DNA from 2 places in the Streptomyces sp. NBC_01474 genome. Region 1 is predicted to be linked to the other one. Evidence: riboswitches for the same ligand, from Rfam matches in the RefSeq annotation. Region 1 holds a riboswitch; the other holds the start of a gene.
The links. Region 1 has a riboswitch for S-adenosylmethionine ahead of OG758_RS33760 (aminotransferase class V-fold PLP-dependent enzyme). Riboswitches for the same ligand answer to the same signal wherever they lie in the genome.

Region 1 (8,372 bases):
GGATCAGTTCGTCAGCGGTCACACCCGCCTTCGAGAAGAGCACACGCACCCCGCGCGGCGGCGCGAGCAGTACGGGCGCGGCGAGTTCGGCCCCGTCGAAGACACAGGTGACCTCGGCGCCGGTCTGCGCGGCGAGCTGGGAGAGCGAGCCGAGCAGCCTCAGCCGCTGCTTCTCCAGCGGCATCGTCGGATAGCCGGTCTTGGTGACGTTGTAGCCGTCGACCACGAGATGGGCCTGCGGCAGGGCGAGCAGCTGGTCCAGGATGGCGGGGTCGTGCTCGGACAGGGCGCGGGCCGCGATGTCCTTGGGCGACATCCGCCCGGGTTCGACGGCGTCCACGGTCTCGGCGGGGCGCACTGACACCGGCGGCAGCGCCAGCTCGCGGCGCAGCCCCTGGGCGGACTCCAGGACGGTGTCGAGCAGCAGCCGTACGCGCATGTCCTCGACGCTGCGGCCCTCGCGCGCCGCCTTGCGGGAGGCCTCGAGCGCCGCCTCCGTCTCACCCAGCCGGGCCTTGAGCCGCCGCGTCTCGCTGTCGGCGGCGGACAGCTGCGCATGCGTCTCCGCCCGTACGGCCTCGGTCTCGCCGTGGACCTTGCGCAGGGCCGCCTCGCCACGCTTGACGTCACTGAGCGCGCTGCGCAGCTTGCGGTGGAGGGACTCGGCCTCCTTCTTCGCCGACTCCAGCTCCGTGCGCAGCCGTTCGGTCTCGGACCTGGTCTGCTCACGGGCGGCCTCGACCTCCGCGCGCAGCCGCTCCAGCTCGGCCTTCGTCTCCTCGTCGGCGCGTTCGGCGTCGGCTCGCACGGCCTCCTCGCCGGCGGCCGCGACGAGCTTCACCCAGCCCGTGGGCCGCAGCACATAGGCCGCGGCGGCCACGTCGAAGGGGTCGGCGGCGGGCAGCGGCGCCCCGGAGTCCAGGGCAGCGGCGAGCTCCGGCTGGGCCTCTCTGAGACGTTCGCCGATGCGCTGGCGGAAGAGCGTGTCGCCCTCCACGGCGGCGGCCATCGCATTGCCGGCGAACTTGGCGCGCCGGGTCGGGGTGAAGCGCGCATACTGCCGCAACTGGGGCGGCAGTTCGGCGACCGTCAGCCCGCCGAAGCCGTCCGAGACGATCTGCACGACCCGGCGCCGCACACCCTCGGGCAACGGCCGGTCGAGCACCTCAGCGGTGCCGTCCCCGGCCTCCCCGCCTTCGCTCTCCACCATCCGTCACCCCAATGTCCGTAATTTCTGGGGGTTCCGCTCCCTCTCAGGAGCCGGCACCCGGCCTGTCCACGAGTTCGACCTGATCCACCGCGTTGCACCAGCGGCAGCGGACCGACTCGATGGTCTCACTGACCACCTCGCGCTCCTCCACCTTCGGGTCACCGGCGAGGTCGAGGTGCACGTATTCGACGACCTTCGACGAGCGGGTCACGTCGAAGCGCGTGAGGTTGCCGCAGAGAGTGCAGCGCCAACGGGTCTCGGCGGTCGGCAGGGGAACCGTCATCGGGGCTGTCGCCTTCTTTCGGGGTCGTACGTTTTCCGTGGTGCGTGGTGCCCGTAACCCTACGGCCTGACGGGGACCCCCCGCGCGGGCGTCCACAGTGGGGAATCCCGGCAGGCCGTCTGGGCAGGTGTGCACCGTTACGTCATGATCTGGCACATGATCGACAATTGGGGTACGGCGGCGGGCAGGACGGTCAGGTCGGCTGTCAGGAACCAGCCGGCGCCGGTGACGTACGGGCTGATCGTGCTGTGCTGCGTGGCCTTCCTGCTGTCCCCGGCGTCCGGGTTCAACCCCGTCTACGGCACCGGCGACCGGCTGCTCGCCGCGCAGAGCGACTACTTCGCCCGCTGGGGCGTGATCCCCTCCCAGCTGCTCACCGGCTCCCCACGCGCCGCGCTCACCACCGTCACGGCCCTCTTCGTCCACGGCAGCTGGCTGCACCTGCTCGGCAACATGCTCTTCCTGTACGTCTTCGGCGCGATGGTCGAAGAACGTATGGGCCACCTCCAGTTCGCGCTCTTCTACCTGCTCTCCGGCTGCGTGGCGCTGCTCGGCTACGCGATCGCGCACGCGGGCTCCGAGCAGACCCTGGTGGGCGCCTCAGGGGCGATCTCCGCGGTGCTCGGGGCGTTCCTGTACCTCTTCCCCGGGGCGCGCGTGACGAGCCTGTTCCCGTTCCTGTTCTTCCTGCCGCTGCGGTTTCCCGCGTGGGTGGTGCTGCCGTTCTGGGTGGCGCTCCAGTGGGCCGCGGCGGGGCAGGGCAGCCAGGGGCCCGGGGTCGCGTACCTGGCACACCTGGTCGGGTTCTCCGTCGGATTCCTCTACGCATGGGTGCGCTACCGGGGGAAAGGAGGGGTGCGCGCAGCGCTTCTGCGCAGGGACGGGGGCGGGAGACGGGAGGGCTAGAGTGAAAGCAGCCCCAGCCACGGCCACCGAGGGAGACAGCCAGCCGTGATCACCGCGATCGTGCTCATCAAGACCAGCGTGGACCGGATCCCCGAGATCGCCGAGTCGATCGCCGCCCTCGACAGCGTCAGCGAGGTCTTCTCCGTGACCGGTACGTACGACCTGATCGCCATGGTGCGCGTCGCGCGCCACGACGACCTGGCGGACGTCATCCCCGGGAAGATCAGCAAGATCCCGGGCGTGGAGGCGACGGACACGCACGTCGCGTTCCGCACGTACTCGCAGCACGACCTGGAGGCGGCGTTCGCGATCGGGCTCGACTCCTGATCCCGTCCGTCTGACGACCGAAGGCCGCCCCGAGGGGCGGCCTTCGTCATGTCCGGTGCGGTACGCGGATCACACCGCGGGGACGCAACGCCCGTCCTCCGTGCGGTAGTTCCAGCGCGCACCGTCGCGGACCAGCTCGGTGACGGCGCGGACGAAGCGCTCGACGTGCTCGTCCGGGGTGCCGGCGCCGAAGCTGACGCGGATCGCGTTGAGGGACTTCTCGCCGGGCGCGGCCTCGGGCGCCCCGCACTCCCCCTGCGACTGCGGGTCGCTGCCCAGCAGGGTGCGCACGAGCGGGTGGGCACAGAAGAGGCCGTCGCGCACCCCGATGCCGTACTCGGCGGAGAGCGCGGCCGCGAAGTGCGAGCTGTTCCAGCCGTCGACGACGAAGGAGATGACGCCGACGCGCGGGGCGTCGTCGCCGAACAGCGAGAGCACCTTCACCTCGGGCACGGCGGCGAGCCCGTCACGGACCCTGCCGATCAGGTACTGCTCACGGGCGACGAGCGAGTCGAAGCCCGCCTCGGTGAGGGCCTTGCAGGCGGAGGCGATGGAGTAGACGCCGATGACGTTCGGCGAACCGGCCTCGTGGCGGGCCGCGCTGTCGTGCCACTCGACGTCCACACCGCCGTCGGCGCGCCGCGCGACCTTGCGGGAGGCGCCGCCGCCGGCGAGGTACGGCTCGGAGGCCTGGAGCCAGTCGGCCCGGCCGGCGAGGACGCCGGAGCCGAAGGGCGCGTACAGCTTGTGCCCGGAGAAGGCGACCCAGTCGACGTCGAGGTCCTGGATGTCGACGGGGTGGTGCGGGGCGAGCTGCGCGGCGTCGAGGACGATACGGGCGCCGTGGGCGTGGGCCGCGGCGGCGAGCTCACGGACGGGCCACAGTTCGCCGGTGACGTTCGAGGCGCCCGTGACGCACACCAGGGCGGGCCCGTACGGGTCGCGGCCGGCGAGGGCGCTCTCCAGGGTCTGGACGGCCTCGCCGGGCGTGCGCGGCGCGTTCAGGTACGTCACGCGGGCGTCGCGCCACGGCAGGAGCGAGGCGTGGTGCTCGGTCTCGAAGACGAAGACCTCGCAGTCGGCGGGGAGCACGGCGGCGAGCAGGTTGAGCGAGTCGGTGGTCGAGCGGGTGAAGATCACCTGGTCGTCCGCGCGGCAGCCGAGGAACTCGGCGACGGTCACGCGGGAGTTCTCGAAGAGGTCGGTCGACAGCTGCGACAGGTACCCGGCGCCGCGGTGCACGCTGCCGTAGTACGGCGCGTAGGCCGCCACGTCGTCCCAGACCCGCTGGAGCGCCGGGGCGCTGGCCGCGTAGTCGAGGGCCGCGTAGGTGACCTCGCCCCCGGTGACGAGCGGAACGGTGACATCCCGTCCGAGAACCGGCAGAGGGGTACAAAGCGACTGGTCGGCGGCAGCGGTGGAGACAGACATGGCGAACTCCCGTGAGAGACAAGCGAATTGACCACGCCGGAGCCGATGGCTCGACGGCGCAGCCGAAAAGGAAAAGGGTGTGCGGAGGTGGGGCGGAGATGCCCTATCGCATTCGCTTGCTCACGAGACTGCTCCCTTGAGGACCAGGACCCCAGGGTGTGCAGGGGTCCGCGCTTGCAGAGCACCTTGCTGTGCACTGCCTGGTCTTCACCCGGGGCACCCCGCCACGGACGGAGGGTTGCCGGACAGCGAGCCGGGGCCTAATCGCTGTCACTCATGACCTGCCGAGAAGTATGCCAGCTGATCGCTTCATCGCAACAGAGTGTCCGCATCCCGGACGGAGCGTGGTGGGGAGGCACCGGCCCGCACCTCCCCACCATCCATGCCCTACGCGCTCACGCGTTGCTGGCCGCCACCCAGCGCTCCAGCGTCCGCTTCGCCGAGCCCGAGTCGATCGACTCGGCGGCGCGGACCATGCCGGCCCGGATCTGGTCGGTCAGAGGGCCGTCACCGGGCGTGAGAGCGACGAGCGCCGCCGCCGAGTTGAGGAGGACCGCGTCCCGTACCGGGCCCCTCTCGCCGTCCAGGAGGCGGCGGGCGACCTCCGCGTTGTACGACGCGTCGGCGCCGCGCAGCGCGGACACCGGCACCAGCTCGAGGCCGACGTCCCTCGGGTCGAAGGCCTCCTCGCGCACGGCGCCGTCCCGGACCACCCAGATCCGCGACGTCGCCGCCGTCGTCAGCTCGTCCAGACCGTCGTCGCCGCGGAAGACGAGCGACGAGTGACCGCGCTCGGCGAAGACACCGGCCACGATGGGCGCCATCCGCGCGTCGGCGACCCCGACGGCCTGCGCCCGCACCTTGGCCGGGTTGGTCAGCGGACCGAGGAAGTTGAACGTCGTGCGGATGCCCAGCTGGCCGCGCGCCGCCGCCACGTGCCGCAGTGCCGGGTGGAACTTCACGGCGAAGCAGAACGTGATCCCCGCCTCCTCCGCGACCTCGACCACCCTCTTCGGGGTCAGCTCCAGGTTCACGCCGAGCTTCTCCAGGACGTCCGAGGCGCCGGACGCCGACGAGGCGGCGCGGTTGCCGTGCTTGACGACCTTGGCGCCCGCGCCCGCGATGACGATGGCCGACATCGTGGAGATGTTCACCGTCTTGGCGCCGTCGCCGCCCGTGCCGACGATGTCGACCGTGTCGCCCGGGACCTCGATCACGTTCGCGTGCTCGTACATGGCCCGTACGAGGCCGGAGATCTCCTCGACGGTCTCACCCTTGGCGCGCATGGCCACCGCGAAGCCTGCGATCTGCGCGTCCGTGGCCTCGCCCCGCATGATGCGGTCCATGGCCCAGGCGGTGTCGTCGGCGCTCTGGTCGCGCCCTTCGAGGAGGCCGTTCAGGATCTGGGGCCAGGAACGGCCCGCCGCGGTATTGCCTCCTGCGGGGGTCACAGCATTCATCTGCCGCTCCTGGTTTTTCGTGTGTATGGGAACAAGGCCACCCTATCCAGCCCGGAGAGCGGCAAAGAGCCCCGTCCAGTGCCTGGACGGGGCTCTCACCGTGGCGACCATGGGGTCCCCCGCTCGAACGAAGCCGAGAGTGAGGGAGGTCAGTTCAGGTGATCAGTGGTGGCCGTGGCCGCTGGTGATCTCCTTGTACTCCTCGACAGTCGGCTTGGGGATCTGGCTCTCCTCGCCGTACATCCCCTCGGAGAGCTTGGCCCGCAGCTTCTCCGTACCGGACACCTTGCGCTCCACACCGTTCTCGTCGACCGTCGGGCCGATCTCGAGCGGCGCGTACTGCTCGTGCGCGGTGAGGGTGTGCAGGGCGTCGGACCCGAGCGGCTCGTGGACCTCGATGAACTCACCGTGCGGCAGGCGCTTGATGAGGCCGGACTCGCGTCCATGCAGCACCTTGTCCTTGTCGCGGCGCTGGAGGCCGAGGCAGATCCGCTTGGTGGCGACGAAGACCAGCACGGGCACGATGAAGAACCCGATGCGCACGAACCAGGTGATCGCGTTGATCGACAGGTGGAAGTGCGTGGCCCAGAGGTCGTTACCGCCACCGACGAGCAGGACGAAGTACCAGCTGATCCAGGCGGCACCGAACGCGGTCCGGGTCGGGACGTTGCGCGGGCGGTCCAGGATGTGGTGCTCACGCTTGTCGCCGGTGACCCAGGACTCGATGAACGGGTAGACCGCGATGGCCACCAGGACCAGCGGGAAGATGATCAGCGGGATGAACACACCCAGGACGAGCGTGTGACCCCAGAGGTTGATCTCCCAGCCCGGCATGAAGCGGATCAGGCCCTCGGAGAAGCCCATGTACCAGTCGGGCTGCGCGCCGGTGGAGACCTGGTCGATCCGGTACGGGCCGATGGCCCAGATCGGGTTGATCGACGCGATCGCGGCGATGACCGCGATGACACCGAAGACCAGGAAGAAGAAGCCGCCCGCCTTGGCCATGTAGACCGGCAGCAGCGGCATGCCGACGACGTTCTTGTTCGTCTTTCCGGGGCCCGCGAACTGCGTGTGCTTGTGGTAGAAGACCAGGATCAGGTGGCCGACCACCAGGCCGAGCATGATGCCCGGCAGCAGCAGGATGTGGACCGAGTAGAACCGCGCGACGAAGTCGCCGCCCGGGAACTCGCCGCCGAAGAGGAAGAACGACAGGTACGTGCCGACGATCGGCACGGACAGGACCGCGCCCTCCATGAAGCGGACACCGGTGCCGGAGAGCAGGTCGTCCGGGAGCGAGTAACCGGTGAAGCCGGTGAACATGCCGAGGACGAACAGCAGGAAGCCGAACAGCCAGTTGATCTCACGCGGCTTGCGGAACGCGCCCGTGAAGAACACGCGCATCATGTGCACGAACATGCCGGCGAGGAAGATCAGCGCCGCCCAGTGGTGGATCTGCCGGATCAGCAGACCACCGCGCACCTCGAAGGAGATGTGCATGGTCGAGTTGAACGCCTCCGACATCAGCTGCCCCTGGAGCGGGACATAGCTGCCGTGGTACGTCACCTCGTTCATCGACGGGTGGAAGAACAGCGTCAGGTACACACCCGTGAGGATGATGATGATGAAGCTGTAGAGGCAGATCTCACCGAGCATGAAGGACCAGTGGTCCGGGAAGATCTTGCGCATGTTGGCCTTGGCCAGGGAGTAGATCCCGAGCCGGCCGTCCGCCCAGTCGGCCACCCGCTCACCGGCGGGCGCCTTCTCGCGCGAGGACGCGTCGTTGGTCGTCGTAGTGCTCATCCGCGCTCCCAGAAGGCAGGACCGACGGGCTCTGCGAAGTCGCCGAGCGCCTGCAGGTAACCCTCGTCGCTCACGCCGATACGCAGCTGCGGAAGCGCGTGGCCGGCGGGACCGAAGATGACGCGGGCGCCGTCGGAGAGGTCGAAGGTGGACTGGTGACAGGGGCAGAGCACGTGGTGCGTCTGCTGCTCGTACAGGGAGATCGGGCAGCCCACGTGGGTGCAGACCTTCGAGTACGCGACGACACCCTCGTGGCCCCACGCGAGCTCTTGCTTGTCCTTGATGTCTTCAGGCTGGATCCGGACCAGCAGCAGGGCGGCCTTGCCCATGACCTGCTGGAAGTCCTCGTCCGTCTCCTCCAGGCCCTCGGGCTTGGCGAAGGTGAGCGAGCCGACCACGATGTCCGAAGGACGCATCGGCTGGTTCGTGCTCACGTTGACGAGGAGCTTGCCCTTCTTCCACGCGGTGTGCCGGAGCTTGTCCTCCGGCAGCGGACCGAGGTCACGAAGGAGGACGATGCCGGAGAGCGGGACCATCGCGACCGCGCCGAAGAGCGTGTTGCGGATCAGCTTGCGCCGGCCGAACTGCGACTCCTTGGCGCCCTGCTTGAAGTCCGCCAGGACCTTCGCCTTGACCGCGGGCTCGGCCGAGATCTCGTGGCGGTCGTCGGCGACCTCCACGTCGGACATCAGGGTGCGGGCCCAGTGGACCGCGCCCGCGCCGATGCAGAACAGGGCCACGCCGAGCGTCATACCGAGCGCGAAGTTCAGCGCGCTGATGTGCCCGATCGGCCAGATGTAGACGCTCTTGTCGGCCTTGATCGTCACGTACGAGGCGATGAAGGCGACCGTGGCGAGCATCGAGAGCACGAACAGGAAGGCGACCACGCGCTCGGAGCGCTTGGCGGCCCGCTCGTCGATGTCCTGGACCCGGTGCTCGTGGGGCGGCAGCCCCG
Region 2 (8,372 bases), 1.4 Mb from region 1:
CGGCCTGTTCCTCCCCCTGGTCATGCTGGGCCTGCACCAGGCCCTCATCCCCATCCACACCACGCTCATCGAGCAGCAGGGCTACACCGTCCTGCTTCCCGTCCTGGCGATGGCGGGCGCGGGCCAGGTCGGCTGTGCGATCGCGGTGTTCAAGCGGCTCAAGCACAACAAGTCGATCCGCAAGACGATCAAGTCCGCGCTCCCCGCGGGCTTCCTGGGCGTCGGCGAACCCCTGATCTACGGCGTCTCGCTCCCGCTCGGCCGCCCCTTCATCACGGCGTGCGTGGGCGGCGCGGCGGGCGGCGCGTTCGTCGGCTTCTTCTCGATGATCGGCGACAAGGTCGGTTCCACGGCGATCGGTCCTTCGGGCTGGGCCCTGTTCCCCCTCCTCGACGGCAACAAGGGCCTCGGCACGACGGTCGCGATCTACGGCGCGGGCCTGCTGGTCGGCTACATCGTGGGCTTCGTGGCGACGTACTTCTTCGGCTTCAGCAAGCAGATGCTGGTGGATCTGAACGTGGACACCCAGGAAGCAGCCGCGGGCGGCTCGCCCGAGCCTCTCGCCCCGAGCGAGCCGACACCGTCGAAGGTGACAGCCTCGGCCTGACCCCGACATCCACTGCTGAGGGCCACCCGGTCACCTACCGGCGTGGCCCTCGTCGTTTCCCACCGCACCACCGGGCCGCCTTGACGGCGCCCGGCGCTCCACATGCGCCCGCGCGAGCCGTCCCGCATTCTGAAGTCATGGCTGAGAGCACGTTCTCGAAGATTTCCTGGACCGAGTTCCGTCCCGACCAGAGGCGGCTGACCACCGGTGCGGCGCTGACCGGCGCCGGGATGCTGGTCTCCGCGGCCGGCGTCGGCCTGCTCGTCTTCGAACTGGTCCGCGCGGGCCGGACCTGGACCGGCGGCTGGGAGGTGTCACCCGGCGAGCTCGCCTCCCGGACGCTCCACCAGGCGCAGACCGCGGCGCAGGCCGGGCGCGACGCCTGGCGCACATACGAGGAGCAGGCGGTCTGACAACACGCCGTCGGCCCCCGGGACCAAGTGGTCCCGGGGGCCGACAGAGATGTACTTACCGATCCATCAGGATCAGAAGTCCATGTCACCGCCCGGCATGCCGCCCGGAGCGCCGCCCGCGGCGGCCTTCTCCGGCTTGTCGGCGATGACGGCCTCGGTGGTGAGGAACAGCGCGGCGATGGACGCGGCGTTCTGCAGCGCGGAACGCGTGACCTTCGCCGGGTCGAGGATGCCCTCGGCGATCATGTCGACGTACTCGCCGGTCGCGGCGTTCAGGCCGTGGCCGATGGGAAGGTTGCGGACCTTCTCCACGACGACGCCACCCTCGAGACCACCGTTGACGGCGATCTGCTTGAGCGGGGCCTCCAGCGCGAGCTTCACGGCGTTGGCGCCGGTCGCCTCGTCACCGTCGAGCTCGAGCTTCTCGAAGACCGCGGAGGCCTGGAGCAGGGCCACGCCACCGCCGGCGACGATGCCCTCCTCGACGGCCGCCTTCGCGTTGCGAACGGCGTCCTCGATGCGGTGCTTGCGCTCCTTGAGCTCGACCTCGGTCGCGGCACCGGCCTTGATGACCGCAACACCGCCGGCGAGCTTCGCCAGGCGCTCCTGCAGCTTCTCGCGGTCGTAGTCGCTGTCCGAGTTCTCGATCTCGGCACGGATCTGGTTGACGCGGCCCTGGACCTGGTCGCTGTCACCGGCGCCGTCGACGATCGTCGTCTCGTCCTTGGTGATGACGACCTTGCGGGCGCGGCCGAGCAGGTCGAGACCGGCGTTCTCCAGCTTGAGGCCGACCTCCTCGGAGATGACGGTGCCACCGGTGAGGATGGCGATGTCGCCGAGCATGGCCTTGCGGCGGTCACCGAAGCCCGGGGCCTTGACGGCGACGGACTTGAAGGTGCCACGGATCTTGTTGACGACCAGGGTCGACAGGGCCTCGCCCTCGACGTCCTCGGCGATGATCAGCAGCGGCTTGCCGGACTGCATGACCTTCTCGAGCAGCGGAAGGAGGTCCTTCACGTTGCCGATCTTCGAGTTGACGATCAGGATGTACGGGTCGTCGAGCGACGCCTCCATACGCTCCATGTCGGTGGCGAAGTACGCCGAGATGTAGCCCTTGTCGAAGCGCATGCCCTCGGTGAGCTCAAGCTCGAGCCCGAAGGTCTGCGACTCCTCGACGGTGATGACGCCTTCCTTGCCGACCTTGTCCATCGCCTCGGCGATGAGCTCGCCGATCTGGGTGTCGGCGGCGGAGATGGAGGCCGTGGAAGCGATCTGCTCCTTGGTCTCGACATCCTTGGCCTGCTCGAGCAGGGCGGCGGAGACGGCCTCGACGGCCTTCTCGATGCCGCGCTTGAGGGCCATCGGGTTGGCGCCGGCCGCGACGTTGCGCAGGCCTTCCTTGACGAGCGCCTGGGCGAGGACGGTCGCGGTCGTCGTGCCGTCACCGGCGACGTCGTCCGTCTTCTTCGCGACCTCCTTGACCAGCTCGGCGCCGATCTTCTCGTACGGGTCCTCGAGCTCGATCTCCTTGGCGATGGACACACCATCGTTGGTGATCGTGGGGGCGCCCCACTTCTTCTCGAGGACGACGTTGCGACCCTTGGGGCCCAGGGTCACCTTGACGGCGTCGGCGAGCTGGTTCATGCCGCGCTCGAGGCCGCGCCGTGCCTCCTCGTCGAACGCGATGATCTTGGCCATGTGAAGTGGTCCTCCCGGACGGGGTGGAAACGCAAAACGGACCGTGCTGGTGCCCGCGACGGACGGCCTGCGTGCCGTGTGGTTCCTTGCCCCACCCGGCCTGCGAGCCTCACCGACCCGATCCAAGTTCTGTCACTCTCACCTTCAGAGTGCTAACGCAATGATTAGCACTCGGCCTAGGAGAGTGCAAGCGCCTCCGGCAGACGCGCGGTCCCCGCGGGCGGTGTGCGCGGGTCGCGCGCACACGCACGAGAGGCCCGCACCCCTCGCGGGGTACGGGCCTCTCGGCGTGAGTGTGTCGGTGGCCGATCGCGCCGAGATCAGACGGCGAGCTTGACCATGTCCGCCTGCGGACCCTTCTGGCCCTGCGAGATCTCGAATTCGACTCGCTGACCCTCTTCAAGGGTGCGGTATCCGTCCATCTGGATGGCGCTGTAGTGGACGAATACATCCGCACCACCGTCGACCGCGATGAAGCCGTACCCCTTCTCCGCGTTGAACCACTTGACGGTGCCCTGAGCCATGACTAACTCCCCTATTACTGGCCCTTGCACAGGCCCGCACTTCGCGGACCCGGGTCAGACCTCACGCCCCATTGGTTGGAGGTGTGCGCCGGAACGCGTCGACCGCGGCTGAATGTATCTGCCCAACTGCCGTCTGCAACAGGTCAATCGGACGAGAATTCTGGGCACGGCAGAGCGGTAATAAGCGGCGGAGTCATTGGATTCCGGGGCAACTCGGGCCCGACAAATGCCACGAACACCCGATAAGGGCTGGGCACTTTGGCTGCTTCTTGTCGGACGGCGGCCGACTTCATATATGCGCGCGGCACAGGCGCGAAGCTCGCTTCCCAACTCTACCGCGCTCAACCCTGCAGAATTGCCCCCTCCGCTTCTCTCGCGGAGGGGGCAATTCAGGTGACTCTGTGTGGCCTTGGTAAGGCCGGGCGATCAGCCGCCGGCACTGTGTCCGACGCTCAGCCTCCGGCGACGGCCGGGATGATCGAGACGCCCGCGCCTGCCGGCGTCGCCGTCTCCAGGCCCTGCTCGAAGCGCACGTCGTCGTCGTTGACGTACACGTTCACGAAGCGGCGCAGCTTGCCCTGGTCGTCCAGGACGCGGGCCGCGATGCCCGTGTGGTTCTTCTCCAGGTCGGCGATGACCTCGGAGAGGGTCGCGCCCTCGGCGGCGACCTCGGCCTTGCCGCCGGTGTAGGTGCGCAGGATGGTGGGGATGCGGACGTTGACGCTCATGGGGGCTGCAGCCTTTCCGTGCGGGAGTCGCGGGAGTGCGCGGGTCTTCAGTGGGCGAGGCCCGCGTCGCGGAACGCGTCCAGGCTCGGGCGGATGGTGGCGGTCGCCTGGGACGTCTCGGCGACCGCGTCGAGGGTCTTGAGGCCGTCGCCGGTGTTGAGGACGACGGTGGTGAGCGTCGGGTCGATCAGGCCGGCCTCGATCAGCTTCTTCGTCACGCCGACCGTCACACCGCCCGCGGTCTCCGCGAAGATGCCCTCGGTCTGCGCCAGGAGCTTGATCGCCTCGACGACCTGCTCGTCGTTGACGTCCTCCACGGCGCCGCCGGTGCGGCGGGCGATGTCGAGGACGTACGGGCCGTCGGCCGGGTTGCCGATGGCCAGGGACTTGGCGATCGTGTTCGGCTTCTGCGGCCGCACGACGTCGTGGCCGCCCTTGTAGGCGACGGACACCGGCGAGCAGCCCTCGGCCTGGGCGCCGAAGAGCTTGTACGGCTTGTCCTCGACGAGGCCGAGCTTGATCAGCTCCTGGAGGCCCTTGTCGATCTTCGTGAACTGGGAGCCGGACGCGATCGGGATGACCAGCTGGTCCGGGAGCCGCCAGCCGAGCTGCTCGCAGATCTCGAACGCGAGCGTCTTGGAGCCCTCGCCGTAGTACGGGCGAAGGTTGACGTTGACGAAGCCCCAGCCCTCGCCGAGCGGGTCGCCGATGAGCTCGGAGCAGAAGCGGTTGACGTCGTCGTAGTTGCCCTCGATGCCGACGAGTTCGCCGCCGTAGACCGCGGCCATGACGACCTTGCCCTGCTCCAGGTCGTGCGGGATGAACACGCAGGAGCGGAAGCCGGCGCGGGCCGCGGCGGCGCCGACGGCGCCGGCGAGGTTGCCGGTGGAGGAGCAGGACAGGGTGGTGAAGCCGAAGGCGCGGGCGGCCTCGATGGCCTGGGCGACGACGCGGTCCTTGAAGGAGTGCGTGGGGTTGCCGGAGTCGTCCTTGACGAAGAGCTTGCCCTGCTCGACGCCGAGTTCACGGGCGAGGTTGTCGGCCTTGACGAGCTTGGTCCAGCCGGGGTTCAGGTTCGGCTTCTCGGCGACGTCGGCCGGGACGGGCAGGAGAGGGGCGTAGCGCCAGATGTTGGCGGGGCCGGCCTCGATCTCCTTGCGCAGCGACTCGGGGTCGCCGACCGGCAGGTCGTAGGAGACTTCGAGCGGCCCGAAACACTCGGCACAGGCGAAGATCGGTCCGAGCGGGAAGCTGGTGCCGCACTCGCGGCAGGAAAGCGCCGAGGCGGGTCCGAGATCAACGGAAGTGGTGGTGGCGACAGTCTGCGCAGCCATGATGGCGAGGCCCTTTCTCCTCATCTTCCTCGCGGCGCATCTCGCCACGAGACGGAATTGGCACCTTCCCCACCTGGACCTCGACAAGGTCGGCGGGAGGGTTGCCGGGACTTCAACGGGCCGTATCCCTCTGTCCCTCTGGATGAGCGCTATTCGGTTGTTGAGCTGGCACTTGATCACTCAAGCGCGGCGGCGACCCCGACATGCGATGGTCACCGGCGTTGTTCAAGACTGTAACCGAAGGCCTGGACGCTTGAGATAGTCGTCCGAACCGCGAGATGGATCACAGTTCGTGATCAGATAGTTCAGACAGTGAGGAGCCGCGCACCGTGCTGGAAGAAGTAGAGCGCTGGCTGAGCAGGCGTTCCTGGTCGGTGTCGGACCGCCCGCTCTCTCAGCTGATCGCCGCGAAGCGCGCCTCGGGCACCTCGGTGAGCGTGGTACTGCCCGCGCTGAACGAGGAGGAGACGGTCGGCGAGATCGTCGCCGAGATCCGGCGTGCCCTGATGACGGAGCGGGTGCCGCTGGTCGACGAACTGGTGGTGATCGACTCGGGCTCGACGGACCGTACGGCCGAGGTCGCGCGGGCCGCCGGGGCGCGCGTCGTGCACCGGGACACGATCCTGCCGAGGATCCCGGCCGTGCCCGGCAAGGGCGAGGTGCTGTGGCGCTCGCTGCTCGTGACGGGCGGCGACATCGTCTGCTTCGTCGACGCGGACCTCAAGGAGTTCTCCGCGGACTTCGTCTCGGGGATCGTGGGCCCGCTGCTCACGGATCCCGGCGTGGACTTCGTGAAGGCGATGTACGACCGCCCGCTCGGTTCCGCCGCGGGCCAGGGGGGCCGGGTCACGGAGCTGGTGGCGCGCCCGGTCCTCAATCTGCACTGGCCGCTGCTCGCGGGGTTCGTGCAGCCGCTCGGCGGCGAGTACGCGGCCCGCAGATCGCTCCTGGAGCGCCTGCCGTTCCCCGTCGGTTACGGAGTTGAGCTCGGTCTTCTCGTCGACGCGCTGCACACGGTGGGCCTGGACGCGCTCGGGCAGGTCGACGTGGGGGTGCGCAAGCACCGGCACCAGGACGGGCAGGCGCTCGGGCGGATGGCCGCGGCGATCTACCGCACCGCGCAGCTACGGCTCGCGCGCGGGCACCTCGTACGTCCGGTGCTCACCCAGTTCGAGCGCGGGGAACAGGGATTCGAGCCACGCACGCACGACGTGGACACAGAGGAACGCCCCCCGATGACCGAAATCACCGAGTACGCGGAGCGCCGCGTGGCGTAGCCGGGGGCAATCGTATGTTTTGCCTACATTGCCCTTTATGTGGCTCAGACAAGTTTCGGGTGAGCGACGGCTGCGCGCAGCCGCGACCCGCACCGCCGGGGCGCTCGTCGCCACGGTCACCGCACTGACGGCGCTCGGCGCCGCGGCCCCCGCCTCGGCGGACGTGGTCGCGCCGTTCACCAAGCGCTACGACGAATCGCTGTACGGCGGCTTCGTGACCATCGGCAACACGGTCATGGGCTGCCCGGCCGCGCCGGCCGACCTGGCGACACGCTGCTCGGTCGCCGCCGGCGGCCGGGGCGGCGACAACGACACGTTCGTGATGCAGCGCGTCAACACGGCCGGTACGACGGCCGGTTACGGCTCCAGCACCGGCCGGGTGACGATCCCGCCGGGCGCGAAGGTGGCGTACGCCCGCCTGTTCTTCGGCGGCAACGACGGCACGTACAAGGGGCCGAGCGGCGCGCAGCTCGCGCGGTGCGACATTTCCGGCGCCGATGTGCGGACCTCGCCGGGCGCCCCGCTCGCCGCGGTGCCCGTGCTGGGCGTGAACGGCGGCGCGGCGGCGAAGGTCTCCGCCGAGGACCTGGTCCAGGACCCGGCGACCACCGACGGCCCGCACTACTACACGGGCGAGGCCGATGTCACGAGCATGTTCGCCGGCGTCACCGGCACCGGCGCGCCCGTCCCCGTCGCGGTCGGCGGCGTCTGGGCGCCCGACGGCAAGGGCTGCGTGGCCGGCTGGTCGATGACCGTCGTCTACAGGTACGGCGCCCCGAACGCGCTCGCGCTGTCCGTCCCGGTCCCCGACCTGGAGGTCACCAAGACGGCGAGCCCGGAGACGGTAGGCCCCGGCGACACCCTGACGTACACGGTCAGGGTGAAGAACATCAGCTCGCTCGACCACCCGAACGCCCAATTCAGCGACGACCTGACCGGCTACCTCGACGACGCCGCGTACAACGGCGACGTGCGGACGGACCTCGGCCACGTCTCGTACAGCGCGCCGAGGATCGGCTACACCGGTGACATCCCCGCCGGGAAGACCGCCACCGTCACGTACTCGGTGAAGATCCACGACCCGGTGCGCGGCGACGGGAAGCTGCCCAACGGCATCGCGGTGCAGTCACCGCGCTCCAACTGCGCGGCCGGCAGCACCGACCCGAGCTGCGGGACCGCCCCCGAGATCGAGAAGCCGCAGCCCCCGCCGCCGCCCGCCCTGCGCATCACGAACGTGCCGCAGCGGGCCGCCGTGCCGCCGTGCCAGGAGACCGGGAACACCGTCACGATCTCCGACTTCTCGGCCAGGAAGCGCACCGGCGCCACCGTCGAGTGGCCCGTGACGGCGGGCTCGGCCCCGGTCGCCTCCGTCGGGAGCATCACGAAGCGGGGGTCCGTGTACGTCTGGAAGGGTGACGTCGCGTCCCACGGCAAGGTCGTCATCACACAGCGCGTGAAGGCGTCCTGCACGGCGGGAGAGGCCACCGTGGTCACCGTGACGGCCGGCGTGCCGCGCACCAACTGCCCGCAGGCCCGGCCCGGCGGGGCCGACCCTTGCACCTCGGTCATCACCGCCAGGCGGGAGCAGGCGCGCCCGGCCCCACCTCAGCAGTCGCCCCGGCCGCACGGCAGCAAGCTGGCCGACACCGGTGACTCGGACACGCTCCTGTACGGCGGTCTCGCCGCGGCCCTGTGCGCGCTCGGTGTCCTCGCGGTGGCGGCGGCGCGCAGCCGGCGTGACTGACCCGCGCGGATAGCCGTCGCGGCAGGCGAACGGCGGATCGTATACGG

Region 2: linked by a shared signal. The riboswitch ahead of thrC (threonine synthase) and the one ahead of OG758_RS33760 (aminotransferase class V-fold PLP-dependent enzyme) in region 1 are both predicted to bind S-adenosylmethionine.

What each region holds. Positions count from the first base shown of each region.
Region 1 covers NZ_CP109449.1:7,411,294-7,419,665, reverse strand. The annotation lists gene OG758_RS33780 (NYN domain-containing protein) at 1-1,210, opposite strand, end outside; gene OG758_RS33775 (hypothetical protein) at 1,254-1,493, opposite strand; gene OG758_RS33770 (rhomboid family intramembrane serine protease) at 1,650-2,399, shown strand; gene OG758_RS33765 (Lrp/AsnC family transcriptional regulator) at 2,445-2,726, shown strand; gene OG758_RS33760 (aminotransferase class V-fold PLP-dependent enzyme) at 2,796-4,157, opposite strand; SAM riboswitch class IV at 4,323-4,439, opposite strand; gene trpD (anthranilate phosphoribosyltransferase) at 4,553-5,617, opposite strand; gene qcrB (cytochrome bc1 complex cytochrome b subunit) at 5,780-7,417, opposite strand; gene qcrA (cytochrome bc1 complex Rieske iron-sulfur subunit) at 7,414-8,372, opposite strand, start outside.
Region 2 covers NZ_CP109449.1:5,962,928-5,971,299, reverse strand. The annotation lists gene OG758_RS27480 (PTS transporter subunit EIIC) at 1-607, shown strand, start outside; gene OG758_RS27475 (hypothetical protein) at 745-1,020, shown strand; gene groL (chaperonin GroEL) at 1,093-2,718, opposite strand; gene OG758_RS27465 (cold-shock protein) at 3,039-3,242, opposite strand; gene OG758_RS27460 (MoaD/ThiS family protein) at 3,695-3,970, opposite strand; gene thrC (threonine synthase) at 4,018-5,304, opposite strand; SAM riboswitch class I at 5,322-5,453, opposite strand; gene OG758_RS27450 (glucosyl-3-phosphoglycerate synthase) at 5,634-6,581, shown strand; gene OG758_RS27445 (DUF7927 domain-containing protein) at 6,619-8,325, shown strand.